DNA from 3 places in the Anaerocolumna sp. AGMB13020 genome. Region 1 is predicted to be linked to each of the others. Evidence: riboswitches for the same ligand, from Rfam matches in the RefSeq annotation. Region 1 holds a riboswitch; each other region holds the start of a gene.
What was found. A riboswitch is a leader RNA that binds a small molecule or an ion and turns the genes downstream of it on or off. The one in region 1 is predicted to bind cyclic di-GMP.
Positions count from the first base shown of each region.

Region 2: it holds a riboswitch for cyclic di-GMP, as region 1 does, so the genes downstream of both, R2R35_RS10870 (methyl-accepting chemotaxis protein) here and R2R35_RS23670 (sensor domain-containing diguanylate cyclase) in region 1, are expected to answer to the same signal.
Region 3: it holds a riboswitch for cyclic di-GMP, as region 1 does, so the genes downstream of both, R2R35_RS24695 (DUF6783 domain-containing protein) here and R2R35_RS23670 (sensor domain-containing diguanylate cyclase) in region 1, are expected to answer to the same signal.

Region 1 is NZ_CP136910.1:5,615,377-5,626,298, forward strand. Features, by position in the region: gene R2R35_RS23645 (ABC transporter permease) at 1-1,700, opposite strand, end outside; gene R2R35_RS23650 (sensor histidine kinase) at 2,027-3,439, opposite strand; gene R2R35_RS23655 (response regulator transcription factor) at 3,440-4,144, opposite strand; gene R2R35_RS23660 (phosphotransferase enzyme family protein) at 4,436-5,356, shown strand; gene R2R35_RS23665 (GyrI-like domain-containing protein) at 5,392-6,027, shown strand; cyclic di-GMP riboswitch class I at 6,297-6,382, shown strand; gene R2R35_RS23670 (sensor domain-containing diguanylate cyclase) at 6,600-8,111, shown strand; gene R2R35_RS23675 (putative polysaccharide biosynthesis protein) at 8,207-9,769, opposite strand; gene R2R35_RS23680 (RrF2 family transcriptional regulator) at 9,947-10,426, shown strand; gene nifS (cysteine desulfurase NifS) at 10,451-10,922, shown strand, end outside.
Region 2 is NZ_CP136910.1:2,693,887-2,704,808, forward strand. Features, by position in the region: gene R2R35_RS10845 (MFS transporter) at 1-154, shown strand, start outside; gene R2R35_RS10850 (YdcF family protein) at 586-1,374, opposite strand; gene ahpF (alkyl hydroperoxide reductase subunit F) at 1,702-3,228, opposite strand; gene ahpC (alkyl hydroperoxide reductase subunit C) at 3,393-3,956, opposite strand; gene R2R35_RS10865 (hypothetical protein) at 4,444-4,827, opposite strand; gene R2R35_RS10870 (methyl-accepting chemotaxis protein) at 4,910-6,169, opposite strand; cyclic di-GMP riboswitch class I at 6,257-6,339, opposite strand; gene R2R35_RS10875 (SDR family NAD(P)-dependent oxidoreductase) at 6,518-7,255, opposite strand; gene R2R35_RS10880 (thiamine pyrophosphate-binding protein) at 7,291-8,919, opposite strand; gene R2R35_RS10885 (GAF domain-containing protein) at 8,938-9,372, opposite strand; gene R2R35_RS10890 (VOC family protein) at 9,753-10,145, opposite strand; gene R2R35_RS10895 (hypothetical protein) at 10,776-10,922, opposite strand, start outside.
Region 3 is NZ_CP136910.1:2,339,470-2,350,391, reverse strand. Features, by position in the region: rRNA gene R2R35_RS09325 (23S ribosomal RNA) at 206-3,105, shown strand; gene rhaD (rhamnulose-1-phosphate aldolase) at 3,655-4,479, shown strand; gene R2R35_RS09315 (glycerophosphodiester phosphodiesterase family protein) at 4,481-5,299, opposite strand; gene R2R35_RS09310 (S8 family peptidase) at 5,510-7,219, shown strand; gene R2R35_RS09305 (acyl-CoA thioesterase) at 7,235-7,687, opposite strand; cyclic di-GMP riboswitch class I at 7,902-7,992, shown strand; tRNA gene R2R35_RS09300 (tRNA-Gln) at 8,333-8,404, shown strand; gene R2R35_RS24695 (DUF6783 domain-containing protein) at 8,483-8,749, shown strand; gene R2R35_RS09295 (YczE/YyaS/YitT family protein) at 8,814-9,464, opposite strand; gene R2R35_RS09290 (tocopherol cyclase family protein) at 9,809-10,922, shown strand, end outside.

The sequences.
Region 1 (10,922 bases):
AATGAGTTATACCATTCCAGATTGTCTGTTGCTTCCAGCCGTGAAAATGTAACACCATTCCCTTTAACCTCATTTTTAAACACAAAAAGTGGCAGTACCTTTTGAATTCCATCCATGCTTTTAACCTGTTCTACAAAATTCATATCCATTTCTCCGTCAGCAAAGCCTTGTAATTCTGCACCATTGAATACGTCACTGATATAGGTGGTAACAAAACTACCTACGGTGCTGATTGCTATGACTGCTGAAATGCTGATAAAAAGTAATGTAATGTTCTGGGTAATATTTTTATTATCCTGTATATTCCGGGCGGCGAGTCTGCCTTCATTTTTAAATAGAAGGCCATATAAGAATTCCAGCCCTTTAGAAATTAGATTGGTTATGAGAGGGATGACTAGTATTGTGGAGAATAGCAGTCCCAACAAGGATAAACCACCTGCCAGATACAACATCTTGCCTGAAACCATCTTCGGAAGAATGATAGAAAACAGAAACAGGACAAGACCGGTTCCAAGGATAAAGTTGTGCGGAATATGTTTTTCCTCTACAGTTCCAAGCAAGACATCCTTAATTGGCAGACGGCTTGCCCGCCGTACCGGAAGCCACGCACTTAACAGAGAGGCCACAACAGCTACCGCTACAGAAATCAGGATACTTAAAGGTGAAATAACAACAGGAATTTTGATGCCTTGTGACATCGTCTGTCCCATACCCTGTAAAATCAACTTCAACACAAAAACACCTGCCGGAATACCAATTAAACCGCCTATGCTGCCATATAGCAGGCTTTCCAGAATAAGAATACGGGTAACTGTTGTTTTTGTCGCTCCAATGCTGCGAAAGGTACCGATTACTGGTAAACGGTCTAAGGTAATCACCTTGTAACTACTATAAATAATAAAGACGCTGATTGTCAGGGAAAAAAAGCTGATAAGGAAGAAGGGCATGGATTTTTGCCTTGCATCGGCTGTAATTTGTACTTCATTAACAATTTGGGTTACCTGATAATCGCCTTCAGGAAGTGACTTCTTCAGCTCATTTATCAAAAGGCTTGTTGAAACCTCTTTGGCAGGGCTTACTAAAATTTCACTGTACCTCTCCGTTTGCTTTAAAAGTTTGGACAAAGTAGGCAGGGGTATGAGGGCTGTTGCACCTCTTGTATGCCTTAAAAAGACAGTATCATAAGCTGCAATTTCTGCAACCTTAAGACTGACAGGGATTCCACCTATTTGCAAAGTAATGGTATCGCCTTGTTCAATTCCATATTTTGAAGTAAATCTTTCCGGCAGAATGACTTTATTACCAGTGAAGTCATGGATTTCACCGCCATTTAACAAACGAGGTTTGTTGATTTGATTAAGCTGGGAGAGGTCGGCAGCTATCAGATCAACCGTTTCATAATATCCGTTTTCATGATATAAGGAACGCTCTGAGAGTACACCGACACATTCTCCGATAGACGGTATATCGGGTATTATACTGATATCAAGGATGCTCTTATTACCCGCTGCAGTAATAGAAACCGTAGCTTTTCCGGCCATACCCTGTGCCATTTTACGTTGTGCATTTTCGTAGGAGGAACTAATGGAAAAAGATACAAACAGCAATGTGGTGGAAAGGACTATCGATAGCAGCATTACGACTGTCCTAGGTTTATGTTCTTTTAGATTTGTTAAAATATATTTTATTATTATTTTCAAAAAACACCTGCTTTCTGGTGGAGACTGTTTAGGCTAAGCCTTCTCCAATTTTTTGATATATGGTATTTGTTATGAAATGAATATGTTTTTTTATTCTCACCTCCAGACATAGAACCAAGAGCCTGCCTTGTCAGATTCCAGAGCTGTGTCATGCTGCTACGAAAGTGACAATCCTCCTGTGGTATGTCATGTGATTAACGCCTGGCAGGGACTTTTTATGAAATAGAACACACTTTCTTCGTAATACATAAAAAAGGTTGGCAGTTATCATAATTACATGATATACTGTCAACCTTAATCTTTTTTTCAGGCAACCTTAATTAACCTTAATTTAACGAGAAGTGTATTGAGAAGTTGGTCCCAACACCCGGTATGCTGGATACGGAAATTGTACCTCCGTGAAGCTCGACGATGCTTTTGGTAATGGCAAGTCCCAAACCTGTTCCTTCCGGCTTATGCTCTGTATTGGTTCCGCGATAATAACGCTGGAAGAGTAAAGCGGTTTCTTCCCCGGTCATACCCTTACCATTGTCAGACACATCAATCTGAATTGAGGTATCGGAAACCAAAACCAACAAGAGAATCTCGGTATTTTCATCACCATGAACAAATGCATTGATGATTAAATTATGAAATGCTCTTGACAAAAGCATATGGTCAAAAGAATATATAATCTTATCTGCGGCAGTCTGAAAATGAATAGTACGGTTTTCAAATTCTGGATTGTTTAAAATATCTATGACCAATTCTTTTAAAAAGCGAATTAAATTATCTTCCTGCCGATTCAGAGGAAGCATGTCATTTTCCAATTGATAGGTCAATTTCAAATCGTTAATCAGAGCTTCCATATAGGCAGCATTTTTTAATATAACCCGTGCATACCGTTCAAGCTGTTCCTTTGTTTTGGTATCATTGTCCTGTAGTATTTCAGCATAACCTTTAATAGGAGATAGTGGTGTTTTTAGATCATGGGTAATATTTGTAATCCATTCTTCGCGGATTTTTTCTGTCTGCTCCCGAAGTCGGTCACTTGCTTTAATTTCTTTATCCAAAGTGTCAAGGCTGTTATAGAGGTCTCTAAAAGCACCGCCTATCGGAAGTGGATGATAGCTTCGTGCTGCGATTTCTCTGATGGACCCTGTCAAGCGGGTCATGGTTTGCACTGTCCAGAATCCATAAGCAATTCCTGATAACAGAACAACGGTAAATAGTATTCCCACAATGAGCAGGACGATTGTTTTCCCGCCGGTAAATTTCTCTCCGTTTAAATGCATGGTTACTTTTGTGATTTTCATAGGGAAATGGAGAATGTAAAAATAGTCATTCATCAGATGGTTAATCGTACCGATAAAGGAAGTGGTTTCGCTGCCTTTTATTTGTCCTGTTTGGGAAAGATACAAGAGCTCGGCGTTGGAATAACTATCCTCAGCCTGTTCAGGCTTTTGATAATTAAAAATCTCAACACCCGAAGGTGCTAAAATCTGCAGGCCAATGTCGTTTTCATATAATAGTTCAATTCCGCTTTGCTTGACCTTAGCGGTATCATCCACAAAAATTATTTGTGACCGGAAATCTTCTGTAAAGGATATCGGCCAATCACTTTTTACAATGGAACCTTTTGATGTTTTTGTGGTAACCAATGAATAAAAAAGAACAATGGCTGTGATAAGCACCCCAAGCAGGGATAAGAAGAAAATAAGGTAAATATGATAAATTGTGCGGTATCCGGATTTTCTCATCTATTCGATCCTTTTCTTCAGCTTATAACCCAATCCTTTTATCGTAACAAGCTGTTGCGGGTTTGAAGGAGCATCTTCAATCTTTTCACGTATATGTCGGATATGAACCATTATGGTATTGTCACAAATGCTGCTGCATTCCCCCCAGACCTGTTCATACAAGCGTTCTTTACTGATGACTTTATCTGTATTTTCCATCAAATAAGCTAATAGCAAATATTCACGTCCAGTCAGACTAATTTCCAGTCCCTCCTTATATACCCTGCAGCTTTCCCTGTCAAGAGAAAGAGGGCCGACCGTCAGGATTTCACGGCCTATAATACTGGGTATAGTATGGTACTGTTGGCGGCGTAGCTGTGCTTTGATACGAAAAACAACTTCCCTGGGGCTGAAGGGTTTGGTTATGTAATCATCACCACCACAGGAAAGACCGAGAATTTTATCAATATCATCATTTTTAGAAGATAGAAACAGGATGGAGCAATAGGAAAATTCTCTGATTTTTTTGCATACCTCCAAGCCATCAAGGTCTGGGAGCATTATATCCAATACTACAGCGTCAGGTTGGAATTCCCGGCAAACCTGTAATGCCTCTAACCCCGTAGCTGCTGTCTGTATATTTGTAAAACCATCTCGCTGTAATACTTCCTGTATTAGCTCGACAATGTCCTTATCATCATCTACCAATAAAATTTTACTATTTATTCTTATCACCTGCCTTCTGTTTTTCTTTTCTTTATCGTTGCGGAATATTTCTTAGGGTAGCAGCTCATAAACAGTAAAGAAAAATATGGATATTTATGTGGTTAAAACAATTATATACGGTCATACCTATAATATCAATAAAGATGACCTCTGTACCTTAAGTATTTTTTGAATTATTGATTAGCAATTTATTTGTCTGTCTTGTGATAAAATATGATTATGGAGAGAAAGAGATCATAAATTGGCTCAACCTCTCTGTGATGTAAAGAAAAGAAAGGGCAGGTAAGTTAAATGACAAATCTAAAAATAAAAGAACTATTAAAAAATTGGAATATCGAAGGAAATCTCACTTGGATAAACAACAATTCCTGGGATGTTTCAGATAGCTACATCATCAAGTGCTATAATAAGCAGGAAGAATTAGAACGTAGTATTGTGTTGCTGGGAGCTTTAAAAGAGCATGGAATGCCTGTAGCGGAAATAGTTCCTCTAAAAGAAGGGGAGAACTATCTGGAGAGAGAGGGCGTATATTATCTGTTGACACGGAAGTTGCCGGGCAGCAGCATTGTAAACTTAAGGGAAGAGCCTGAGCAGATATATGGCCGGATGGGTAAAGTAATAGGAAAGCTTCATATTGCTCTGAGGGAATTGGAAGCGTTTCTGGATTTTTGGGATAACAGCCTTCTATTTGAGATGAAAGGTTGGATACCGGAAACCTTAAGGAAAGCTGACTGGAAATATATTGGAAGTGAAGCTTATGAGGAAACAGTCAATAACTTGGGGGCCATTTATGAGGAGTTGCCAAGGCAGCTCATCCACAGGGATGTACATTTTGGGAACTTCTTGTTTGAACAGGGTGAATTTACCGGTTATATAGATTTTGACCTGAGCCAGAAGAATATCCGTATATTTGATATCGCATATTTTCTTTTGGGACTTCTCTGTGATGAAAATCATTACGGAGCAGATAGAGAAAAGTGGTTTGATCTGGTTGCATGGGTAATAAGAGGGTATGAAGAGTCAATACCTTTAGAAGAAGTAGAAAAGACGTACCTTAATACCGTTATGGAAAGTATTGAGCTTTTATTTACAGCTTACTTTCTTTCTGTAAAGGAGGACAGACTGGCAGAGGATTCAGTTCAGCTTTTTTATTTTATAAAGAGAAACGCCAATAAAATAAGAGAGAAAGCTCTTGACTCTGACATTATGTAAGGATTTATAATGAAACAAAAACGAGGTGTTGCTGTATGGCATTTGATTACAAAAAAGAATATAAAGAATTTTATCTGCCCTCTAAGAAACCGGAAATCGTTGAAGTTCCACCTATGAACTTTCTTGCAGTCAGAGGAAGCGGTGATCCCAATGCTGAAGAAGGAGAGTATAAGAGAGCTATCAATCTTTTATATGGAATTGCTTATACCTTAAAAATGAGTTATAAGACAAGCTATAAAATTCAGGGTTTTTTTGAATATGTGGTACCGCCTCTGGAGGGATTTTGGTGGCTGGAAGGCATAAAGGGAATGGACTATACCCAAAAAGATAGATTTCACTGGATATCAATTGTTCGTCTTCCGGAGTTTATTGGAAAAGAGGATTTTGAATGGGCATTAAAGGAAGCGTCAAGAAAGAAGAAAGAGGATTTCTCTAAAGTCGAGTTCCTGCAGTATGACGAGGGTTTATGTGTACAATGTATGCATGTGGGGCCATTTGATGAGGAACCGGCAACGGTTGAAGTGATGGATGAATTCATTAAGGCTGAAGGCTATCTGAATGATATAACGGATACAAGGTATCATCATGAGATTTACTTAAGTGATTTTCGCAAATGTTCTCCTGAGAAACGAAAAACAGTCATTCGTCATCCGATCAAAAAGGACCGGTAAAAGACCGTTCTGGGATAAAAGACCCGTCGATTTTGTAGAAAAACTTTCTAAAAAGTCGAAAAAGTTCATAATTCAATTGCTCAATACGCTGGTCTTACGGAAAATATTGACTTTTTAAGAAAATACTGAGTCATTTAGAAGAAATTGTATCCTTCCGTTTGGCTAAACTTTTGTTTGCTATTAATTATATAATAACAGCAGAATTATGGTGTATTTTGGTATATAATTTGAATTGCAAAAATATGTGAAATATAGTACAATTAGCCTATATTTTATAAGGGCAAACTTATCGAAAGATAGGGACGCAAAGCTTAGGGTCTAAATCTGTTAGCAGATATGACAGCCAGTTGCACTAAATATGATATTTTGCGGTCTAAGCTCGTTATAAATACGGGCTTTTTTTGCGTTTAAAGTATTGCATAGGTGGTTTTTGTGATTTTACAAAGATAAAATATGCCTTGATCTGCAAGGAAATTCCGTTTTTAGATGCTGACTTAGGGGAAGCAATTTAAGAAATGGTGCTTGCTAAAAAGAAACGGGTTTCATTTCGCTCATAACGGAGGTATAGAAGTATGAAAAATCTGAATAGTGATAATGTACTCCAAAAAGGGATACCCAAATTAAGCAATACGGTAGGGATATCACTTGGGATAGCATTATTGTCTGGGCTTGTTATGGCATTAATTATTGCTGTAAAAGATATGGAGGAGCTGTATGCCTCTTTAAAGGCGTCAGGGCTTTTATTTCTTTACTTTCTGTTATTGTTCTCCCTTGTTGTAAGCTTTGCGGGCAGTCTTATCTGCTATGGCAGAATCAAGCAATCCACTGCGGAGATTGCACATATAACCAATAGTGTCCATGCAGGCTTTATTAATTTTGTTCTGGAGCCGGGTTATCAGATTACCTATGCCAATTCCAAGTTCTATCAAATAATCGGCTATCAGAAGACAGAAGTAGTAAAAAAATATAACAATTGTTTTATGAGTTTTGTACAGGAAGAAGATCAGCAAAAGATTACTGAACTAATAGACAAATTCTTTCATGGTTCCTATATTCAAACGGAAATAAGAATGTTCACAGCAAAAAGAAATATCATAAATGTTCTTCTAAATGGAAATTTCATATTGGATAAAGACGGGAATAAGACCCTTTCAGCTGTTTTTGTTGACGTAACCGGATTAAAGGAGATGCAGAACAAACTTCTGATGGAAGAGGAAAGATATCGTATTGCGGCAGAAATATCCAATGATATATTGTTCGAATACAAAGTGGACAAGGACCTTATGGTATTTGCGGATAAATATAAAGAGGTTTACGGAAGGAATCCTGTAATCGAGAACTTTACACAGGTTGATATTTATAAGTCAGAGATGGTTCATCCTGAGGATTACCAGGATCTAAAAATGTTTGCCCGTCTATTGCCCAGCGGTAAGGAGATGATGGAGGCAGAATTTCGGATCAAGAATGCCGGCAATGAATACATATGGTGCCATATCCGAGGCAAGACCATTTATGGTGACAAGAAAGAAGCAGTCAGTGTTATTGGTAAGGTGGTAAATATCGATCTGCATAAAAAAGAGCTTCAAAAGCTTGAATATAAAGCCAAACGAGATCTGCTTACCGGTGTGTACAATAAAATTACGACAAAAGAAATGATTGAGGATTTTCTGAAAAGAAAAAACAATCAAAACCACATACTCATGATGATAGACATTGATGACTTTAAGCATGTAAATGACAATTACGGTCATTTGGCTGGAGACAATATTCTGGTATTTCTGATTGATAAGATCAAGAGGATATTTGCCGGAGATATTATCGGGCGAATAGGTGGAGATGAATTCCTGGTCTTCATAGGAAATATATCGAATAAGGATAGTGTAATTGTTAAAGCAAAGAATCTGCTGCAAGCCCTCAGTTCGGTATATGTGGTAGATGGGCAGGAGGTCACGGTTTCCGGAAGCATCGGAATATCTATGTATCCGGAAGATGGCACCACTTATACAGAGTTGATCCATTGTGCTGATAAAGCTCTATATACCGTAAAGGATGAGGGCAAGGGCAGTTATAAGTTATTCAGATAACAGAGGTTATCTTATAACGGATGTCATTCAGTTTATGGATGTATCATCTGGCTAACAGATGTCATTTACAAATCCTATCGCTATTTATGTAATGGTTATTGAAAATCTTCTGATTTGATAACATTCGCAAGATACATAAGAAGCAGGCTGGCGCAGGTCATTAGGATACATAAGAGCAGTACGGACTTAAGACTTTGACTTGCGGTTGGTAAGCGCAGATAGAACTGATAGGTCAGATAGCTGCACAAAGCAATAATTATACCGGGTTTTGCAATAACATCCGTTGCCTGAAAAGGAGGACGGATGTATTTTATTACAAGAAAGGTTCCAATAAGAGTCATGACCAGCTGGCTTATAAGCAGACTGATAAGATATCCATTGATACCCTGAACAGGTACTGCGAATATTATTATGATTATCCGAACCACCAGTCCAATGACAGAGCCGGCAAAGGTAAGGCTTACCCGTCCGAGTCCGTTGATGATGCTGGTAAGCGTGGTCGCTATATATAGGAAGGGACACAGCCAGGCAAGAATTACAAGAAAATTACCCGCTGTTGTGTTGTGATAAACCAAAGTCCCTAACTCTTTGCCGAATGTAATGAATACGGCGGTACTCATAATGCCGATCAGCAGGCTGTATTTGATGGTGATGGAAGAGGTTCTTTTAATAAGGGAATCATTACCGGAGGACTGAGCTTCTGATATAGTCGGCAACAGCAATACCGATAAGGAGTTGGTAATGGCTGAGGGAAAAAGAATAAAGGGGACAGACATTCCGTTTAAAATTCCAAAGATACTTAAGGCTTCTTCGTTGCTTAATCCATATTTTTTCAACATGGAGGGAATCAAGATTGCTTCAATGCTATGGAGAATACTTAAAAGAAGCCGGTTGGCAGTCAGAGGGACGCTCATTTTAACAAGACTGGTGGTAAGTCCATCTCCTTTTGTCTTCATGTAATCATTTCCGCCTTTGGCCATCTCTTCAAAAGAGGAGGATAGATGCCTTAAATTTCTTGAAGTCTTGCCAAGGAACATAGAGCCTACATTATAGAGCTGTGAAGCAATTTCACCGAATACGATTCCAAGAACCGCAAGGTCACAGGTTACCTTAAGATCACCACCTCCGGCTGATGCAGCGATGAAGTATACAGCACATACTCTGACAAGCTGCTCTAGCAGTTGTGTGACGGCCGGTATTGCTGCTTTTTTCAGTCCGTAATAATACCCATTGATACAAGAGGTTATAGCGCAGAAAGGAAAGCTGATAGCCAGGATTCGAAGTGAAGAGGCAGTGCTTTCTTCTCTTAGAATATGTATTGCCAGAAAAGATGCATAGCGATATGTCAAAAAGGAAAGGATAAGTGCCAGACCAACGGATAACAATCCGCCTCTTCGCAGTATTTTCATAATTCCTGGGTATCTTTGCTTACCAAGTTCATTGGCAACCAGAGTAGATATGGCAGTCTGAATTCCGGAAGCAAATATTGTGAAGCATATACCATAAATAGGGAAAACCAGCTGGTATACTCCAAGTGCTTCGGCACCCATGGCGTTGGACAGAAAAATACGGTAGAAAAACCCCACAATTCGGGTTAGAAAGCTGGCAAAAGTAAGAACAAGGGTACCTTTAATCAGACTACTTTTGTTTTTTGTCATAAATGAATAACCTTTAACTTGTTTAATTCATATTAATATATTCAGTAATACAGGCAGAAAGAATAGAAAATAGAATATTGACTTTTGCTATCTCCAATGCTATGATATTTTTAATGTACACTATTTTACTCGGAAATAAAATAGTAGGGATTTGGCTGTTAATAGAGAGGTGGTTCAATGAAATTATCTACGAAAGGAAGATATGGGCTGAGAGCGGTGGTGGACCTGGCTCTGAATGGAGAAAAAGAAGCAGTTGCTTTAAGCTCCGTTGCGGAAAGACAGGGTATCTCCATCAGTTATCTGGAGCAGTTGATTGCCAAGCTGAAAAAGGCGGGTATCGTCAACAGTATCCGTGGTGCCCAGGGTGGCTATATTCTTGCTAAAAAACCGGAGGAAATCTCGGTAGGAGATATTCTGAGAGCTTTGGAAGGCGACTTAAATCCTGTGGATTGTGCAGAGCTGGAAGGCAGTAATAACTCCTGTGTCGGAGCAAATTTATGTGTAACAAAATACGTCTGGATGCGTATTAGTGATAGTATAAACAATACGGTGGATACTATGCTCCTCTCTGAATTAATCAATGAGGGCAGGCGTATAGCGGATGACACAGCTATAGAAGGCAAGGAACCACGTATAAAGCCTACATGCGGGCAATAATGATGTCAATAGGAGAAAAATCAGATGGAAAAAAAGATTTATTTGGATAATGCAGCGACAACGAAAACTCGTCCTGCTGTAGTAGAGGCTATGTTGCCCTATTTTACGGAGTATTTCGGTAATCCTTCCAGTGTTTATGAATTTGCTACACAGAACAAAAAAGCTGTGGATGAAGCAAGGACTATCATATCAAATGCTCTTAATGCGGAAAGCAATGAAATATACTTTACTGCCGGTGGAACGGAAGCCGACAACTGGGCTATTAAAGCGACTGCAGAAGCTTATGGTGATAAGGGAAATCATATCATAACTTCTAAAATAGAACATCATGCAATCCTTCACACCTGTGAAGCCCTTGAAAAGAAGGGATTTGAAGTGACTTATCTGGATGTTGATGAAGATGGTGTCATTAAGCTGGAGGAACTCAAAAAAGCAATCAGACCAACAACCATATTGATATCAATTATGGCTGCTAATAATGAAATTGGAACAATAC
Region 2 (10,922 bases), 2.9 Mb from region 1:
TGTCAGTGATATTGCTGCTGCAGGAACTCCTGCCTTTATCTTTGCCATGAGAATCGTGTATCTTACAGCTTTCATAATATGCCTTGCCGGTGTATCCATTACTGCTTTCAGACTGATATCAAGAAAGAAGGAAAAGAGCAGATCAGAAGCTTAATTCCTGACTGCAGAAACAGAGTGAATAAAGGATAAATAAAGATGTTCTGTGCCAGGTTATACATCTTAGAAATTGTTGTCACCAGCCATAGAACTTCTTTTATTTGCATTACAACGTTTACAGTTATTTCCATCCTCTAAAACCAGTGCCTGAAATACCTGCTGAGAAAAGAAAAAGGATTGAGAGACAGCAGTTCCAACTTCTGACTTGTTTCCGTTTACCGGCGCACAATCAAATTATTCTACCTCAATACTTGTTTTATTTATAGGTACAGGTCTTGCTTTTAAGGCGGGGCTTTTGTGCTGCTATTCTAGGCGGACAGGTTTTATCGAGGTAAGGGTAATATTTCATCATTAGTGCAATACATACAAACAAGCTGTAATATTTCTGCAAATTACAGGTATCGCAGATTTCAAAGCTTGCCAGTCTTCTTAATTTAATCTCATATTTCCAAAGAACGTATCTTTGACCACACCAAAGTATTCTCTTACATAATAATGAACGGTCAGCACATCATCATTTGGTGCACCGAATCCGCTGACTTGCTCAAACCCCTGCTGTTTTGCCAGTCTTACAGCACGATAAACATGAAATTGGTTGGTAACTACAACGATTTTTATCCTATTCTCTAGGGTATGACCTGTCTCTCTGCCCACAATAATATTCTTACTGTTGCGTAGATTCTCATAAGTATTCACCGAAGTATCCTCAAGTAATATCTTGCTACTATCTGCCCCAGAAGCAACAAGATATTCCTTCATTGCCAAAGCTTCTGTAATGTCTTCTCCTTTTCCTTGTCCTCCTGCTACGATTACAAAGGATTCGGGATTATCCTTCAGATAGGCAAGAGCCGTATCCAGCCGATTCTTTAATGCACGGGATACTGTGGTACCCTTTACCTGTGCTCCTAATACGATTACATAATCCGCTCCGGAAGAAGCCTCCTTCTTTCCTTCCATCCATATACTCCCTTCTGCAAAGGTAAAACTTCCGACCACTGTAATAAATAGCAGAAGAAAGCCATATCGGAAGAGCTTCGGAACAGGAAAATGATTAAGATGCAGGAAAAGCAAAGATATGCTAAGCAAAAGGCAGAATCCGCCCAGTGCAGGCCAGAACCATAAGAAAGCTGTACCGAGACCTGAATAAAATACAATTACAAAGAAATAAATTCCGCAGAGTAAAAAAATCAATAGAAAAAACAAGGCAAATGCAAGCATGGCATGGCCTCCTTTCACACCGGACTGCCGGTTCTTTTCAATTAATACATTTCAGTAAATTTCTAAAACTTATCTATTACTTTATCACGAATGAGTATAGATAGGCCATTCATTTTGTATTAATAATCATTAAGATTTTCTTGTGAAAATATTCCATCCCTGACGAAAGAGCACGTTATTCCTACCAAAGAAAATTATATCACAATCGCTCCAATTCCTTCTTCTCAAAATATAGATTAATCAAAGTATCTTTTATCAAATCTGGTATTAAAAAAGACACTACTTCAAATAAAAGTAGTGTCTTTTTTATCCACTAATCCGCTTGTTCTAATTGCGGATAATATAGTCAAAAGCACTCAGTGCTGCATTGGCTCCGGAACCCATTGCAATTACAATCTGTTTATATGGACTATTCGTACAGTCACCAGCTGCAAATACACCGGGGATATTCGTATTATTATGAATGTCCACTTCAATCTCACCGGAACGGGAGCGGGTCACTGTGTCACCAAGCCAGTCAGTGTTTGGTACAAGTCCTATCTGTACAAACACTCCCTGTAATTCTATGTGCTGCTCCTCACCTGTGGTTCTGTCGGCAAAAGTTATTCCGTTTACTTTATCTGTACCCGTTATTTCTTTTGTCTGTACATTCTTATATACGTTTACATTTCTTAAGCTATTCAACTTTTCCTGCAGTACTGCATCTGCCTTTAATTCCGACATAAATTCCAGTACAACAACCTTCTCTGCTATGCCCGCAAGGTCGATGGCTGCTTCGATACCAGAGTTACCGCCTCCGATGACTGCTACTGCTTTGCCCTTGAATAAAGGTCCGTCACAATGGGGGCAATAAGCAACTCCTTTGTTCTTAAATTCTGCCTCTCCGGGAACTCCTACATTTCTCCATCTGGCACCTGTACTTAAGATGACTGCCTTGCTTTTCAGCACAGCGCCGTTTTCCAGCTCAACTTCAATGAGATCCTTTTTCTTCAGACCTTTTGCACGAAGGGATTTTATTATATCAACCTCGTAATTTTTTACATGCTCTTCGAGGCTCTGTGCCAGCTTAGGCCCTTCTGTATATTGAATACCAATGAGATTCTCTATTCCCATGGTCTCCAGAACCTGACCGCCGAAGCGCTCTGCTACGATGCCAGTCCTTATGCCTTTCCTTGCCGCATAGATTGCAGCACTGGCACCTGCAGGGCCACCGCCAACTATAAGCACATCAAAAGGTTCTTTCTCCTCCAGCTCCGAAGCTTCCGGGAGGCTGCCAAGCTTTGCAAGAATATCTTCTACCGTCATTCTTCCGCCTGCCAGAAATTCACCATTCAGATAAAGAGCCGGTACAGCCAGAATATTCTTATCCTCAACCTCCTTCTTAAATACTCCTCCATCAATCATGGTATGCGTTATGTTAGGATTCAGCACACTCATAATACCGGCGGCCTGCACCACCTCCGGACAATTATGGCAACTTAAGCTGATGTAAGTTTCAAAGTGATACTCACCCTTTAAGTGCTTGATCTGCTCCTTTACTTTTTCTTCTATTTTAGGTGGTCTGCCGCTGACCTGAAGAAGTGCCAGTACAAAGGAGTTAAATTCATGCCCCAAGGGAATTCCTGCAAAGGTAAGGCCTTTTTCTTCTCCTTTACGGCAAATTTGAAAGCTGGGAGTTCTTGCAAGGCTTACCGGTTCTATATCTATTCTTTCTGAAAGAGAAGCCACTTCTTTTACGAAGTCCTCCAGCTCTTTTGAGGTATTATCAGAACCGGCACTTAACTTAATTAGCAGGTCGCTTTCCAGGAGCTTTAAATATTCACTTAGCTGATTTCGTATATCAGTATCCAGCATAATTTATACCCACTGCATATCGCAAGCCTTCCTGCGATGCTGCCACAAATAGAAAGAGTGAAAGAATCTCTACGTGGCATCCTTTCAATTTATCATTTTCTTTCACTCTTATTCCTCCTTAAAATGACTTTCCATATTACATGCCAATCAGCAATGTAAAACGCTTAAATCTTTCCTACCAGATCGAGGCTGGGCTTTAAGGTTGAGCCTCCCTCTTTCCACTTGGCAGGGCATACTTCACCGGGGTTGTTTCTTACATACTGAGCCGCTTTAATCTTATCCACCAGCACATCCGCATTACGGCCAATGCTGCCTGCATTAATCTCAACTGCTACAATAATTCCGTCCGGGTCAACTAAGAAGGTTCCTCTGTCTGCCAGTCCGTCAGCTTCGATTAATACATCAAAATTTCTGGAAATGGTATGAGAAGGATCACCGATCATGGTATAGGTAATCTTCTTGATAGCTTCAGAGGTATCATGCCAAGCTTTGTGTGTAAAATGAGTGTCAGTTGATACAGAGTACACTTCAGCTCCCAGTTTCTTAAAGGTATCATAATTGCTCTGTAAATCTTCCAGTTCTGTAGGGCACACGAAGGTGAAATCCGCAGGATAAAAGCAAATAATGCTCCAGTTTCCCTTGAAATCCTGTTCTGAAACCTCTACAAATTTACCGTTACGAAATGCCTGTGCTACAAATGGTTTTACTTCTGTTCCGATTAATGACATATTTATTTCCTCCTAAGATTTCAAATTTATTGATAAATTATTATTAATAACTAATACTAGTAATCATTACTGTTATTATAATATAACAAACTTAGATTTGTGTCAAGTACAAAATTACTAAATTTTGTGATTTTTCCTATTCCATTATTTTAATTGAATTGTCACAGAAATTCTTATTCGTGTACTATAACACGAATTTAAACAGACCTCCGCTTTTTCTCGTTCCAAATAACTTTAGCTCCATACAGCAAAAGTTACTAGGAGCAGCTCATAAAGCAAAAGCCATACGTGCTGCAGATAGGAATAACACACAAACTTTTCTTGTTATTATATTACACGAGGATAGATTCTCCTTTTATAAGCAATGGTATTCAATGTATTTATATTATGGTAATAAAAAACCGGTGAAATTTCTGTTTAAGAAATTTCACCGGTATGTATGGGAAGTCAGGGATTAAAAATCAATACGCAATCGGGAAAGTTATAATTAAAGCTTTGCCATTAACCAAGTCATAGCTTCTTCTTCATTTAAGAAAGCCTGCTGAGGGAACTTAGATGAAATAGCTCTATTGATCTGCATTTTTACAATTGCACTGTCTACGATGGAGGCAGTAGCAACAAGATTATTCTCTGCAAGCCAGTCAGCATGTTTAGCCATAACTTCTCCAAGATCGGACATTTTGTATTTTCTTAAGTCAGCAGCACTTACCCAAGGCTTATTACCCATTGCAGGTCCGATAACCTTTTCATACTGACTATGATATTCAATATAGTCTTCCTTTGTCCAAGAACCTACGGGTGTTTCAAATACTAGTCTTTTTTCAACATCGTAATTAATAGTATACAGCCCCTTTGGGTGTGTAATCATCATAATAATTTTCCTCCTGAGTAAAATATTATATTTTTGAAACAGAGTAAATCTCTGTGACAAGCGATGAAAAAATTACAGATTGTTATTGATCAAATTCTACCAACTGCTGCTTTAATGTCTCAGCAATATTATACATCTCTTTCGAGCATTCTGCTACTAACTGTATCAGATTATTCTGCTCTTCAACGGAGGAAGAAACCTCTTCTGTTCCGGCGGCAGTTTCTTCGGAGATACTCGCAACCGTTGCAATCATATCTTCAGCTTCTTTTGCATCTTCTGTTAAAGTGGCAGTCGCATTATATGCAGCTTTAACTTTTACACCGATAGAATATACCTTATCGGATATATCAGATATGGAAGACACGGTCTTCTCAAATGCCTTTTCCTGTTCCTGTGAAAGGTCATTGGCTTTGGTAATTTGCGTTACTGTATTTTCTATTCCCTGTTGTACATCGTTTATAATTTCTGTAATCTGCTTTCCGGATTCTGCTGACTGTTCTGCAAGCTTACGAATTTCTTCGGATACAACGGCAAACCCTCTTCCGTGCTCGCCTGCTCTTGCAGCTTCTATTGCAGCATTTAAGGCTAACAGATTTGTCTGTTGTGCTACGCCTTTTATTACCTCTAATATTTTTCCGATTTCTTTGGACTTGTCCATTAAGTCCGTGATTGCTCCTCGCATATTCTCAGTAAGAACCTTGTTCTCAGCCATCTTTTCTTCCTGGAATTTGATGGATCCCTTCACTTCCTCCATGGCATTAATTGCTCCGTCAGCAACTTTATCTGACTGTGCCATATCTTCACCGATACAAAGAATCATCTCGGTAATATTATTGATGCGCACACTTCCTTTTTCGGTTGATTCAGCCTGCTGAGTTGCGCCTTCTGCCAACTGTGTTATAGATAGTGTAACTCTGCTTGAAATATCACTCATTTCAGCTGAAGATTGTTTTAACTCACTGGTCGAATAGGTTATGATATCGACAGATTCCTTTACACTGCCAATAAATTCTTTTATGCCTGCAGGAAGATGACCTTGTGTTCTTGTGGATTCAGCGGCTGCCGCAACTTCCTGGTATGCCGTCTCTGTCACATTACCCAAATCAATTTCTCGCAATTTCTGGTTCAGTAAAAATGCAAGGCAAAGGGTAGCCACTACCCCTATCACTACTGCAAAAATAACCATAAAAAGCAGAAGGCTTAAAGTGCTGCCTCCTTTGTTTAACAATGACTGGGCTTTAAAAAATCCGCCTGCGGTTACAAGAACAATGCTGCCTGATAAAACGGCTAAACTAGTGATAAAAACATTTTTTTTCAAGCCTTTTTCTCTGAAAATTTCCACTTTCAAGTCCTCCTGCAATTATAAGCTGTTTCTATAGCATTAAAAAAGCCATTTGTAGTTGATACCCCACAAATGGCTAATATTAACTACGGCAACCCGACTATCATAGTTTTCACCTTAGACTCGTGGCTTTGCGTCCCCATCTTTAGAAGAGTTTGCTATTTTCAATTAATCTGGATATAGAAATAAATTGCATAATTTGTAATTCTACACTATATTTCTAAATATCTTGCTATATTATGTCATATCATGTCTATTCGCATAATAAGATTATACACCAATTTGCTCAAAAGTCAAATTATTAATACACAATTTTACAGAATAGTTAAATTTTATTTAACCGCAGTCTTATAAAGACAGACCGCCGTCAATTACAATTGTCTGACCTACGATATACCTGGAGATATCCTGACACAAGAAGTATGCAAGCTCTGCAACCTCCTCCGCTTCACAGAATCTCTTTGCAGGTACCTGCTGTTTGTAGGCTTCTGCTGCATCTCCTAAGGTATCCAGCATATCTGTTATAATAATTCCAGGTGCTATTGCATTGACACTGATGTTATTTGCAATAAGCTCTGTACCAAGTACCTTGGTAAAGGCTGCAACTCCTGCTTTAGAGGCAGTATAGCTATAGGAGGCTGGAAGCATCTTAACGGCTGCAAGTGAACTGATATTAACGATTTTACCGGAGTTCTGTTTGATCATATGGGGTGCTACCAGCTGGCACAGATTGAACATACCGGTCAGGTTGGTATTTATTACATCACTCCATTCGCTGTCTGTCATTCCGGTTATGGTATTATAACGTACAATGCCTGCATTATTAACCAAAATATCGATTTTTCCAAGCTTTTCGATTGTAAAGTCTACCAGAGCCTCAAGTTCTTCTCTTTTTGCCACATCACAACGGAAAATATATGCCTTTCTTCCAAAACTCTTAATTTCTTCCTGTACTTTAAGGGCGGATTCTTCATTGCTTACGTAATTGATAACTACATCTGCACCTTCTTTTGCGAGCTTTACTGCTATCGCTCTGCCAATACCTCTGGATGCTCCTGTTACTAATGCTACCTTTCCTTCTAACATATCATGTCCTCCTTAAGCATATTGTTTTATTTATATTAATTGTGTTTCTGTAATGCTTTCAGTCTGTCTCCGTTTGGTGCAGGTTCACTGCCGTCTGTAATTAGCTCTACGACCACAGGGCCCTCCGCTTCCCGCAAGAATTCCGGAAGCTCCTTTATCTGACTATTCTCGCTAATAACCATTGTCTTTAGGCCACAGGCAGCCATCATATCAGCTATGCTGATTCTCTTCTGGCAAAAACCATTAACTACTCTTTCAAACAGGAACTTATGTCCATGTTCTACAAATCCTAACATAGCATTATTAATAATAAAGTAAACAATGGGTAATTCATATTCTGCTGCAGTCAGTACTTCCATTCCATTCATAAAGAAGTCTCCGTCACCGGCAAATACAGCAACGCTTCGCCCCGGATAGGCTGCTTGCACACCGACTGCACCACCAATTGCAGAACCCATGGCAGCATAATTTAAATTGGTCTCAAAGTCTCCGCCTTCCGGTATAGAAAGATATTTAAAGGCATAATTCATAAATTCGCCCATATCTGCCATATAATAAGTATCCTTAGGCATATATTCCGGTAGCTGTTCCATAAACTCCTTAAGGCTTACACCCGTATTTACTTTCTCTACCGGATTATTGATTGCTGTTCTCTCAAAGCCTGTCTGCCCTGCTGCTTTGGTATTCTGTATAATATAAGGTAAAGCTACCTCTAAATCAGCACAAAGCTTAACATCCGTCTTATAGACTTTTCCAAGCTCTTTTATATCCCAGTCAATGTGAATAACCTTCTTCCCCTCTGTTAAGGCTTTACTGAAGTTATTGGTTGCATTCTCTCCCAAACTGGTTCCAAGGATGAGCAGGCAGTCAACAGAAGGGTCATTTACGTAAGCAGAGGCGGCATCTGTGCTTGCAAAACCATAGTTCCCAAGATTCAGCGGGAAATCATTTGATACCACACCTTTACCTTCTGGTGTTGTGATAACCGGCCATTGCAGGTGCTTACTTATTTCTTTTACAAGTTCTGATTTTCCTCTTGCGCCTTTACCTGCCAGGATGAGTCCTTTCCCTGATTCCTCTATTACCTTGCAGGCTTCTTCTAAACTCTTATTGTCATCTGATGCTGAAACATATGCTGTTGCTGTAAAATCCGGAACTTCCCCGGGCAGGCTGGCAAGCTGAATATCGATGGGAACAGATAAAAATACAGGACCCATGGGAACTGTTAAAGCTGTCTTTACAGCCAGTTCCAGTTCTTTCATTACATCCTCTTCTTTTAATACCGTCTTACTGTATTTTGTAATTGGTCTGAGAATCTCTTCCGTATTAAGTTCCTGGATGGCCCCTTTCCCTATCTGCCATCTGTGAACATAACCAGTAAGGAACAGAACAGGCGCTTTGGCCCTGAATGCATCTCCCACACCGTTCATCATATTGTTTGCTCCGACACCGCCGGCACCCATACAAACCGCAAGCTTTCCGCTGACGCTGGCATATCTGGCGGCCATATAAGCTGCACCGCCTTCGTTCTTGGCAACAATAGGTTTAATTGAAACGTCGTTTAATGCATCAAAAAGCGGACTGATTGTACCTGCTGGTATGCCGAATATATAGTCCACTCCTGCTTTTTTCAAGAATTCCAAAATCCCGTTAGCTATCCTCATTTGTAACTCCCCTTATAATTAATATTGATTTTTTAAGTAGTCATCTGCCAATTTACTGCAAGTCTCCATTTCCTCTTTGGTAAACTGGTGGTATTTTCCGATAGAAGCTATGCAGATTATGGCCTTCACCTCATCCTCTCTTACAACCGGAATTATCATAATACTATCAATTCCAAAAAGAAAAAAAGCATCCGCTGATCTGGTGTCATTTTTGGTGTCATAGATTTCAATCGGCTGCTTTTTGGTCGTAATCTCCCTTAATATGAAGGTATCCTTAACATATACGGGATTCTGTCCATGTACTGTTTTCCATTTTTCAATTCCAAGTATATCCGTCTGTGTTTTGTAAAAGGGCTTCAGGCGGCCTTCTTCTATCCTGTGATAGCCGATATCCTCTACCGTTGTTACTTCTGAAATTTTTTGAAATAATTCCTCCAGAATTGTTACTTCCATCCTTATCTTCCTTTCTGAATCTTTTGTAGTGTTTAAGTATTACTAAAGCTAATTTATAAAACTGTATTTATAATCTGTCTTAATAGTAAAATAAATACAGATTTTACCTTTTTTGTTAATTTTTATTATCAATTAATACTATTTTATTCCATTATAACACATTGTACTAACTTTTCAAATAGTTCTTCCAAACTAATTTATAAAATTCTGGTACAGCATATTATCCATTTATCCGATTTACTCCTAAGCGCTGTATTTCTGCTAGAACCCTTCATTCTCTCTGCCTTGTTTTTAGCTTCTCCACTACTGAGAAAAGCATGCATCCTTTCAAAAAAGGACTGCTGTAATCTTTCACAGCAGTCCTTTTTTTCTTACATTTTTTATTTTATATTTATTACATTGTTGTTGTCATCTGTTACATACGTTCCTTTCGACATATCCAATATGATGTATTCATTCTCCCATCTGTCTTTTATGACCGCACATTTCCCAATGGGAATATCAAAAGGACCATCTTTGACCATACCTCCTGCTTTAAGAATTTGTTCAATTGCCTCTGATACAGAATCTACGCAAAAATCGACATCCCTCCTTTTTCTTTCTGTCTGAAGGACAAATTCTGTAATACCTTCCTCCATTCCTAATCCAACCATTTTCTCCGTCCGCCATAACAATTTTAGACCCATGCCGTCACAGTAATACTTCATGCCCTCATCCAGATCAGAAACATATAGCTCTATGCAATCCACATTCTTTAATAATGCTGACTTCATCTTCTTCTCCTCATTTACAGCTGTACCTGTATCTTTCCCAACTGCCTGTTTTTTATGCATTATAGCAGAGAGAAGGCGACATCTGTATGTCTTATTCGAAAATTTAAAAAGCTCGTTCTATATCCAATCCAGCTTTATACTTGATAACAAATTTTTATTGCATTAAAGTTAAGTTTACAAAAAGGGACAAAGGCGAGGAATAAATTTACTATTTAAAGTAGGATTTAGTCAGAAGATAAAGAAATGGAATAGTTGAAGAATCTGAGCAACGACCATTGATTATATTGAGTGAAATTTAGATGGTAAGATTTACTACGAAGAAGCCGCTAAAATTGCAAGTTATGAATGTATTGCGTGATTTGATTTTACAAGGCGATATTGTTTTTTGTGATGTCAACTTGTTATTCTTCTGCTTACAGGTATGTGCGGCATCCGTTTTTTATGGGCTTTTCACAGATTGAAAAAGGAAACTGCTTGTGCCGGACTGGAGGTTCCACCCTATGGAGTCAAGGTGCAATTATGGGGTCGTAGCGGTTCTACTTTCCATAATTGTAACGCAGAATATCACAAAGTGGGGTATCCAGAACGGTACAATGAGTTTTTAAACACACCCTAAGCTTATAAATACATTTATAAGCTGTTAACAGTTGCTACTTTTTTATTTCTGCATCTCTTGCATACTGTTGTTTTGCTTCCGTCTCCGGCAATAACCGGATATAAAACCTTGATCCTTGTAGTCTTACACAAGGGACAGGTTCCTCTTCCTCTGGAAGGGAG
Region 3 (10,922 bases), 2.5 Mb from region 1:
CAGACTATCAATAGATTGTCAAAGTACATATAAGAGAGAAACAAAACAATTGTACCTTGAAAACTACACATTTGATTTGAAGACATCTAATAAATATGCGTTTGTTTTTTTGCCACGCTAGACGGAAAAACAATGCAGACAGAAGAAGCAAAGGAGATTATATCAAGTTTGTGGAACTGAGACACAACAGTCGAAAGACTGCGAAGGTCAAGCTAATAAGAGCGCAGGGTGGATGCCTTGGCACTAAGAGCCGATGAAAGACGTGATAAGCTGCGATAAGCTGCGGTGAGGAGCAAATATCCTTTGACCCGCAGATTTCTGAATGGGGAAACCTGACGGAGCAAACCTCCGTTACTATTAAGTGAATACATAGCTTAATAGAGGGAACCCGGGGAACTGAAACATCTAAGTACCCGGAGGAAGAGAAAGAAAACTCGATTTCCAGAGTAGTGGCGAGCGAAATGGAAAGAGCCTAAACCAGAGGATTTATCTTCTGGGGTTATGGACCGCAACAAGTGAGATGAAAGGTAGCAGAATGGTTTTGGGAAAGCCAGCCAAAGAGAGTGAAAGCCTCGTATGCGAAACCGGAAGTCAGCGAGCGGGATCCGAAGTACCACGAGACACGAGAAACCTTGTGGGAATTAGGGGGGACCACCCCCCAAGGCTAAATACTACTTAGTGACCGATAGTGCATAGTACTGTGAAGGAAAGGTGAAAAGAACCCCGGGAGGGGAGTGAAAGAGAACCTGAAACCCTGTGTTTACAAGCTGTGGAACACCTATTTACAGGTGAACCGCGTACTTTTTGTAGAACGGTCCGGCGAGTTACGTTTACTGGCAAGGTTAAGAGTTTAAGACTCGGAGCCGAAGGGAAACCAAGTCTGAATAGGGCGAATAAGTCAGTAAAAGTAGACCCGAAACCGGGTGATCTACCCATGTCCAGGTTGAAGCTGCCGTAAAAGGCGGTGGAGGACCGAACACACATCCGTTGAAAAGGGTGGTGATGAGGTGTGGGTAGGGGAGAAATTCCAATCGAACCCGGAGATAGCTGGTTCTCCTCGAAATAGCTTTAGGGCTAGCCTTGGTTTAGTCTAATGGAGGTAGAGCACTGAATATCCTAGGGGGCGTCAAAGCTTACCGAAGATTATCAAACTCCGAATGCCATATAGATGATGACCAGGAGTCAGACTACACGAGATAAGTTGGGTAGTCAAAAGGGAAAAAGCCCAGACCACCAGCTAAGGTCCCAAAGTGCGTGTTAAGTGGAAAAGGATGTGGGATTTCGAAAACAACTAGGATGTTGGCTTAGAAGCAGCCACACATTAAAAGAGTGCGTAATAGCTCACTAGTCGAGAGGTCCTGCGCCGAAAATGTCCGGGGCTAAAACACGACACCGAAGCTGTGGATAGTAGTGAATACTACTGTGGTAGAGGAGCATTCTTAATACCGACGAAGCGATACCGTAAGGAGTCGTGGAGGGATAAGAAGAGAGAATGCCGGAATGAGTAGCGAGATGAAAGTGAGAATCTTTCAGGCCGAATATCTAAGGTTTCCAGAGTAAAGCTGATCTGCTCTGGGTAAGTCGGGACCTAAGGCGAGGTCGAAAGACGTAGTCGATGGACAACAGGTTGAAATTCCTGTACCTTATAAAAACAGAACTGTGGGGACGCAGAGACAAAGTCAGAGCCGGGTGAGGAATACCCGGTACAAGCGAGGTACCAGTGGAGCAGGAAAATCCGTTCCATAATGGGAAGACGTGATGTGGACCGAAATATAAGTAGGGAAGCTGATGGAGGCACTGCCAAGAAAAGCCGCTATTGTTTTTTATAAGCCCGTACCGTAAACCGACACAGGTGGATGAGGAGAGAATCCTAAGGCCGACGGGAGAAGCATTGTTAAGGAACTCGGCAAAATGACCCCGTAACTTCGGGAGAAGGGGTGCCTGTAGAAATACAGGCCGCAGAGAATTGGCCCAAGCAACTGTTTAGCAAAAACACAGGTCTATGCAAAACCGTAAGGTGAAGTATATGGGCTGACGCCTGCCCGGTGCTGGAAGGTTAAGGGGAGATGTTAGGAGCAATCCGAAGCGTTGAACTTAAGCCCCAGTAAACGGCGGCCGTAACTATAACGGTCCTAAGGTAGCGAAATTCCTTGTCGGGTAAGTTCCGACCCGCACGAAAGGCGTAATGATTTGGGCACTGTCTCGACAATGCACCCGGTGAAATTGAAATACCAGTGAAGATGCTGGTTACCTGCGCCAGGACGGAAAGACCCCATGGAGCTTTACTCTAGCTTGATACTGGGATTCGGTATTGCATGCACAGGATAGGTGGGAGGCTATGAAGCGGTGACTCCGGTTGCCGCAGAGCCGTTGTTGGGATACCACCCTTGCAGTACTGGGTTTCTAACATGTGCCCGTGATCCGGGCAGTGGACAATGTCAGGTGGGGAGTTTGACTGGGGCGGTCGCCTCCGAAAGGGTATCGGAGGCGCTCAAAGGTCCTCTCAGGATGGACGGAAACCATCCGCAGAGTGCAAAGGCATAAGAGGGCTTGACTGCGACACCGACGGGTGGAGCAGGTACGAAAGTAGGACTTAGTGATCCGGTGGTATAAAGTGGGATTGCCATCGCTCAACGGATAAAAGCTACCCTGGGGATAACAGGCTTATCACTCCCAAGAGTTCACATCGACGGAGTGGTTTGGCACCTCGATGTCGGCTCATCGCATCCTGGGGCTGTATTAGGTCCCAAGGGTTGGGCTGTTCGCCCATTAAAGCGGTACGCGAGCTGGGTTCAGAACGTCGTGAGACAGTTCGGTCCCTATCCGGCGCGGGCGTAGGATATTTGAGAGGAGCTGACCTTAGTACGAGAGGACCGGGTTGGACTGACCTCTGGTGTATCGGTTGCACTGCCAAGTGCATGGCCGAGTAGCCAAGTCGGGACGGGATAAACGCTGAAGGCATCTAAGCGTGAAGCCCCCCTTAAGATAAGATATCCCATGCGAATGCAGTAAGACCCCTGAAAGACGATCAGGTGGATAGGTTAGAGGTGGAAGTGCAGTAATGCATGCAGCTGACTAATACTAATAGGTCGAGGGCTTGACCTAAAGATTAGATGAAATCAAAAAAGTGTGTAGTTTTGAAGATACAAATCGAATGAAAGACTGTGAAAGTCTTATAAATAGAAGAGAGCCTGTGGGTCAGCTTAAAAAGTTGAGTTCACAGGTTTTTTGTATATACCTTATGATAATAGTTATACTGGTAAAGCATGTGTCTGTTACCTTGCATTCATCACCTGGATTAAATACTGATTGGAGATTACGCACTCTTGATCATAATGAATACAGACCTATGATTAATTTCAGGGAGCCAAATATCCTAATCCATGTAATAATATTTTTGTATATCTTTTTACTTAATACGATTAAAGGTTATAATCTGAAACAAAATAATAAACCATTTGACGCTTTCTATAGTGGGTTAATAGATAAATTTTACTAATTCATATGGATTGCATGGCTTTATGTATTATAGTGAGAAGGATTGTTAAATAAAAGATTTATTTACAAAGCAACAGTAACGCAGTATAATGTAATCATAAAACAACAAAATAAAAGGAAAGGAAAGGGAAAACAACACAATCCCAATATAAATATATGAAAATATTAGATACGAAATTCGTCAAAGGATTTATAAAGATGGCAGATGACGGCTTTCAACAGGGCTGGCACGAAAGAAATGGAGGTAATCTTTCTTACCGCTTGAAAGAAGAAGAAGTCATGGAGGTATTACCAAGACTTTCCAATAAGGATGAGTGGCTTAGCATTGGCACAAGTGTTCCTTTACTTGCCGGCGAATTCTTTCTTGTAACAGGAAGCGGGAAGTATTTTAGAAATATCAGTGTAGATCCGGAGGTTTGCATCACTATTATAGAAATTGATGAAACCGGTGAAAGATACCGTATAAGATGGGGATTAGCAGAAGGAGGAACTCCTACCAGTGAGCTTGCCACTCATTTAATGAATCATGAAGTTAAGAAGGCCGCAACCGGCGGAAAACACAGAGTTATTTATCATGCGCATACTACCAATATTATTGCCCTGACTTTTGTATTACCTTTAAGCGACAAGGTGTTTACCAGAGAGTTATGGGAAGCAGCTACAGAGTGTCCTGTAGTGTTCCCAAGAGGTGTTGGTGTGGTACACTGGATGGTTCCTGGCGGAAGGGACATTGCGGTAGCAACCAGCGAATTAATGAAGAAATATGATGTAGCCATCTGGGCACACCATGGTATGTTCTGTTCCGGTGAAGATTTCGACTTAACCTTTGGTCTTATGCATACAGTTGAGAAATCAGCAGAAATACTGGTAAAGATATTCTCCATGTCCGGTAAGCGACAGACCATAACACCTGATAATTTCAGGGATTTGGCTGAGGCTTTTAAAGTAGAACTTCCGGAAGAATTTTTATACGAGAAATAATTTATTGAGGAATAAACTGATCAAAAATAAAGTAATCAAACCGGCTCCGGCTCAAATTCAGGCTTTCCTGACTCTTAATGGTCCAGGCAAAGGCCGGAGTTCGGTAGAAATGCTTACACAAAATCAAAGAAAGCATATTCCTGTGTTTATAATTGTAGGATATAAAATCCGGCTTAGTTATAAAATTAAGCAGGAGATTTTGAAGAACAAAGTACAGTGAAAAGCTTCCTACTTCTTTATCTTTTATCAGATTACTGGCCAGCTGACCTCTTATAATGTCAGGGCGCTTACGTCTATACCAGAGCAGTACAAGAGGATTAAAAGATTCGATACAGTATTTTCCCTGGTAGTTTTCTAACATAGGAGCTGTAATATCACACACTGAGGTATCGTGTAATTCTACCTTGAATTCAACAATCAAGGGTACTTTACCCTGGACAATATCAAGCACTTCCTGCAGGGTTGGAATTCCTTCCTTGGATTGGTGAAGTTTGAGCTCCCTTAATTCTTTTAAAGTTAATTCTCTGACTTTCTTGTTAATATGGCACATTCTCTTAAGTGTAAAATCATGAAATACCACAGGTATATTATCTTTTGATAATTGTACATCCATTTCTATTCCATAATTGTTCTTGACGGCAAGCTTAAAGGCAGCCATTGAATTTTCCGGTACCTTGTCAGGGTCATTGTGCAGGCCTCTATGGGCATAATATGTTCCTTGAAACGGTGTGAAGTCTTTTCTGCGGAATAATTTTGGCATAATAGCCATTAGGTATAACAGAATCACCACTACCGGTATCAGACATAAATAAATCAACATAATTTCCTCCAGGACTAACATTTTGATAGAATTCAATAGTCTCAAATATTATAACACCCTATCAGGCAGGCTACAATCCTAACAGAAATAATTTTACAATTATTTAAAGCTGAATTATCAATAGTTATTTTTATATGGTTTTATCTAAAAAAGAATAAACCCGATTACAAATCATATATTTAAATAAGTTTAGTTAGAGGGAAAATAACTTTGGACCAAATTTGCAGGGATTGGATAATAGGGGAAGAATACAGCGATTTTATTTTTGAATATAGAAGAGATATTAATACCTTAGCTTCACTCCCTAATATCTGTTATAATATTATAAATGATACATATGCCGCCGTATATATGCCAACAACAGCAGTATCCACCAATGATTTGATGCATTCTTATGGTTACGGTATCTTTCCCAATCTATACGGCTTAATGGATGTTAGCAGTCTGGAAGCCTCCGGTGTTGTGCGGGTGAGAAATGTTCCTAATCTTGCGCTTAATGGGGAAGGCGTTCTTATTGGAATTGTCGATACCGGAATTGATTATACCCATGAAGCCTTTCGAAATGCAGATGGGACTACCAGAATCGTATCAATCTGGGATCAGACAATACAAAGCGGAGCATATCCGGATACCTATTATTACGGAACAGAATATAGCAGAGAACAGATAAATGAGGCACTGGCAAATGCTGATCCAAGGTCCATAGTACCGACAACGGATGAATTAGGACATGGTACATTTATGGCTGGGATTGCTGCCGGAACACCGAATCTTCAGAATAATTTCTCCGGGGTAGTACCGATGTCTGATCTTGTGGTAGTCAAATTAAAGCAGGCAAAGCAGAGTTCTAAAAGTTTTTTCCGTGTTCCGGCAGATGCAGTAAGTTACCAGGAAAATGATATTATGTTCGGCATACGTTATCTGGTGGAGGTAGCACGAAGACTTTCTAAACCGATAGCAATATGCATAGGACTGGGAACATCACAAGGCTCCCATGACGGAAGAGGAGCATTGCCAAGTTATGTGTCTGTATTAGCAGATCTGCCGGGGATTGTAATATCCATAGCAGCTGGAAATGAAGGGAATTCGGGTCATCATTTTAAAGGTGTCATAAATAGAGGCGGAGATCAGACGAATATGGTGGAGCTTAGGGTAGGTCCTAATGTTTCAGGATTTTCCATGCAGCTATGGGGGAATGCTCCCGGAACTTTCTCCATCGATATTTTATCCCCCACAGGAGAGTACATACCCAGAATACCCGCAAGAATTGGTGAATCCAGAGAAATCCGTTTTATATTTGAAGAAACGGTTATTTTTGTCGACTATTTTTTACTGGAAACCCAGACCGGTGATCAGCTTATACTTGTAAATTTTGACAAGCCCACTGAAGGAATCTGGCGGTTCAAGGTATATTCCAGTGGAGATTTGAATTCAGAATTCAATATATGGCTTCCGATTAGGGACTTTATCGGCACAGAAACGTATTTTACTCAGCCGGATCCCTTTATTACCATAACCTCTCCGGGAAATACAGTTATACCAATCATAGTAACTGCCTATGATCATACGAACAACAGCCTGTTTCTGCCGGCAGGGAGAGGCTTTACACGGCTGGGAGCCGTAAATCCAAGTCTTGCAGCGCCAGGAGTAAATCTGGTAGGGCCGGAGCCGGGAGGGACCTATGGAAGAAGATCTGGAACCAGCTTGGCAGCAGCCCATACAGCAGGTATAACCGCAATGTTACTTCAGTGGGGAATACAAACTGGTTATTATTCGCAGCTTGACAGTGTGGAAATCAAGAACCTTTTGATAAGAGGTGCCAGAAGAGATCCAAATAATACCTATCCTAACAGAGAGTGGGGATATGGCATTATTGACATCTATAATACGTTTATAAGCCTTAGAGGAGAACCAGGATAGAGGAAGTGCAGAGGGTTAATCGTCTGCCTTCCTTTTTTTCCAATTGTTGAATATATCAAAGACCTCAGGATAATCCCTTTTAAGGGAAACCGGTTTAAAGGAATTATTCAGAAAACAGTGTTCTGTTTCGCCTGTAGAATATGTAATCTTGTCCTCCTCATCTGTAATGGTATAGGTAATTGACATTTTAATACCATTAAAAGAGCTTATGACAGAATGTATAAGAATACTGTTGTTAAAACGTACAGGCTGTTTATAAATACAGGATATGTTTAAAACCGGAATCATAATACCTAATTGCTCAAGGGAAGCATAACTTAATCCCATCTGCTCCATAAAGTCAATGCGTGCTTCTTCAAACCAGCGTAGATAATTCGAATGGTGAATGATACCCATCTGGTCGGTTTCATAATATTGGGCTTTTCTTGCATAAGGTCTCATAAGCTTGATAATATCCTTTCTTTTCATTTCTCTGTAAATCGTAACACAGTTGATATATAATAACAAGTCATGTCTTTTTAATCGCTTAACGACCCAGGAATAATAGTAGAAGTGGTATATTTAGATAAAGATAAATTGGAATTACAAATATTTGGTAATAATAGAATAGTGTTTACATTTCAGCAAAAATGTGATAAAATCTATAACAGTAAAAAAAGTGATAACGGCAAAACGTTGGTTTCAACGACAAAGGCAAACCTGTTGAAAAGCAGGGACGCAAAACTATAGGGTCTTCCTGAGTAAACCTATTCAGATGGCAGCCAGTTCCCGAAGGAGATCTTTTTTTATGCAAATTTGTGTTAACTAACATTGATGAGGGTGAGTAGTTAAACGATACAGGATAATGCTTATGGGGAGTGAGCATATTTAGAGATTATGCCGGTGGATTATTGAGCTGTCATAATCTCTTATCCTGTATAAGCAATAATTTACAGAAAACGGGGCATAATATAGCAGGTATTGCAGGCATAAAATGCATTCCGCATAAACAATTTGAATAATTAAAAAAAATAAAAAAATTTTAAAAAAGTACTTGCCTTTTGTTATTTAATGAGTTATAATATCATTCGTGGCTGACACAGTGGTTGTCAGAAAAAACACAAAAAAGAATATTGGGCTATCGCCAAACGGTAAGGCACTGGACTCTGACTCCAGCATCTCAAGGTTCGAATCCTTGTAGCCCAGCTCTTAGAAATGAGTATCCTTGATACTCATTTTTTTTATGTATGAATTTAACGGAAAATCCTGGTCGACCTTACTAGGGTGTGTCTGAAAACTCATTGCACCATTCTGAATGCCCCACTTTGCGGTATTCTGCGTTGCAATTTTGGGAACGTAGCACCACTACGCACCCAAAATCACGCCTTGTCTCCCACAAAGTGGAACATACAGCCCGGCACAAGCAGTTTTCAGACACACCCTAGGTGGAAATACGGTAAACGAAAGAAACAAAGCATTATTTGTTTTTGGTATGGCAATGCATTCTGTTATGGATTTATAAAAGAAGCCGTAGTTGGACATATCCGATAGTCAGCGGATATGCCATTCTACGGCTTTTATAGTTGGAATGAAAAATAGCTGAAACCATGTATTGTCAGCTGGCCTGAGCTGTCTGAAAAAATACTTTATCCAGCCTGGTCTTCACCCAGGCTATTACAGGTCCAAGTAAAAAGGCTATTGCAACAGTGATAAATCCGATAGTAGTGCCCATTAAGAAACCAATGATACAAGCCGTTAGGTCCCAAGCCATACGGATTACACGAAAAGGAATCCGCCTAAAGCGTGAGGCCAATATAAATACAGTTGCATCATAAGGAGCAGAACCCAGATCCACAGCCATATAGACAGCCGCTGAAAGGATAAAGAGTATCAGTGCCGGAAGCAGAACCGCTATACGAATAAGCAGACTTTGGAATGCACCTGCCGGAAGAATCTGATTGAACAGCCAGGTGAAAAAGTCAGCGCAGTATCCTACTAAAAGCATATTGGCTAAAGTCCCCCAGCCTATTTGTGTACGGTCATATAAGATTACAATAATAAATAAAAGGGAATTAAAGATAACCTGCCAGCTTCCAAAGGATAAGGACAGTTTATTAGAGATACCAAGGTTCATGCTGGAGCAGGGGTCTGTACCGAAGTTCAGACGGATGAGAAAGGATAGTGAAAATCCCATTATGATAACGGCAGCCAGTACGGCAAGTATTCTTTTTTTGTCTTTTAAGTCAAATTTCATCTGTGTCTTCATAAGTTCCTCCAAGTGTCGTAAATACCTATTTAGCATCTTACAAAGAAATGTTCTGTTTGTCTATTTAAAAATAATTAATATTCTATCTATATTCAATATGGTAATTGCTGTAGTGTCATTTGCCACAGGTTAAAACAGGTATTTACAGACTTTTTCCTGAATTGGACAGTGCAAAAAAAATGTAAAAGCACCAGGATCTGGACAAGGGGAGATTCTAGGCATTTTACTGACAAATTCAAAGATTAATGATATAATAGAAGGCAGTGTTGTAATCAGCAAATTGAACATAAAGACTCAACTTATAAATCAAAAGCTTATAAGAAAGGGACAGGTAATTGGAAGTAATGAACAAATCAGACTTACGCAGGAATCTCTATATGTTAAAGGGGCCTCTGGCAACTCAGGGATATGACTGGTGGTGGCATAATTTTACCGGTTACAGCAGGAAAACAGGGGAGGAAAAGACCTTCTTTATTGAATATTATGTCTGTAACCCGGCACTGAGCAGAAATACGCCTATATTAGGACAGCTGCCAAGGAACAGGGCTGTTAACAGAAGACCCTCCTATGCGTTGATAAAAGCAGGCGTTTGGGGAACAGGTGCAAAGCAGATTCATAATTTCTATCCAATTTCTGAATTTACCTCTTCTGAAACGTTCCTGAATATAAGAATCGGTAATTGTCTTCTAACCGAAACCAGAATGGATGGCAAATGCAAGGTTACCGAAGAAGAAGCAAAAGCCCATCCCGAATATATGTGTGATGCCGGAACCATGGAATGGGATCTGTCCATAAATAAAAAGATATCTTATCATGTAGGCTATGGGGCCTCCAGAATCTCTAGAGAGCTGAATGCCTTTGAGATGTTCTGGCATGCGGAAGGAATCAAAACAGAATATAGCGGTGAAGTTATCTTAGATGGTGAAATCTACGATGTAATACCGGAGAGATCCTTTGGTTATGCAGATAAGAACTGGGGACAGGACTTTACATCACCCTGGTTATGGATTAGCAGCTGCGATCTAAAGAGCCGAATATCCGGCAGGACACTTACGAATTCTGCCGTGGAATTTGGTGGAGGAAGACCTAAGGTATTTGGAATTCCCATGGAAAGAAAACTTCTTGGTGGCTTCTATTATGAAGGAAAAATGTATGACTATAATTTCTCAAGGTTCTGGACAGGAGCTAAGACCGTTTACAAATTTGAGGAAGGTGAAAGTATCAATACCTGGAGAGTTAAGGCAGTAAATAAAGATTCCGAACTGGAACTGGTACTGAAATGTCCGAAAGAAGAGATGCTGTTGATTAATTATGAAGCTCCTAATGGAAAGAAACTGCATAACCAGTTATGGAACGGCGGTACCGGATATGGCAGAATCAAACTTTATGAAAAATATAACGGCAGAAGGATACTCATTGATGAAATAGAGATGAAGCATACCGGCTGTGAATACGGGG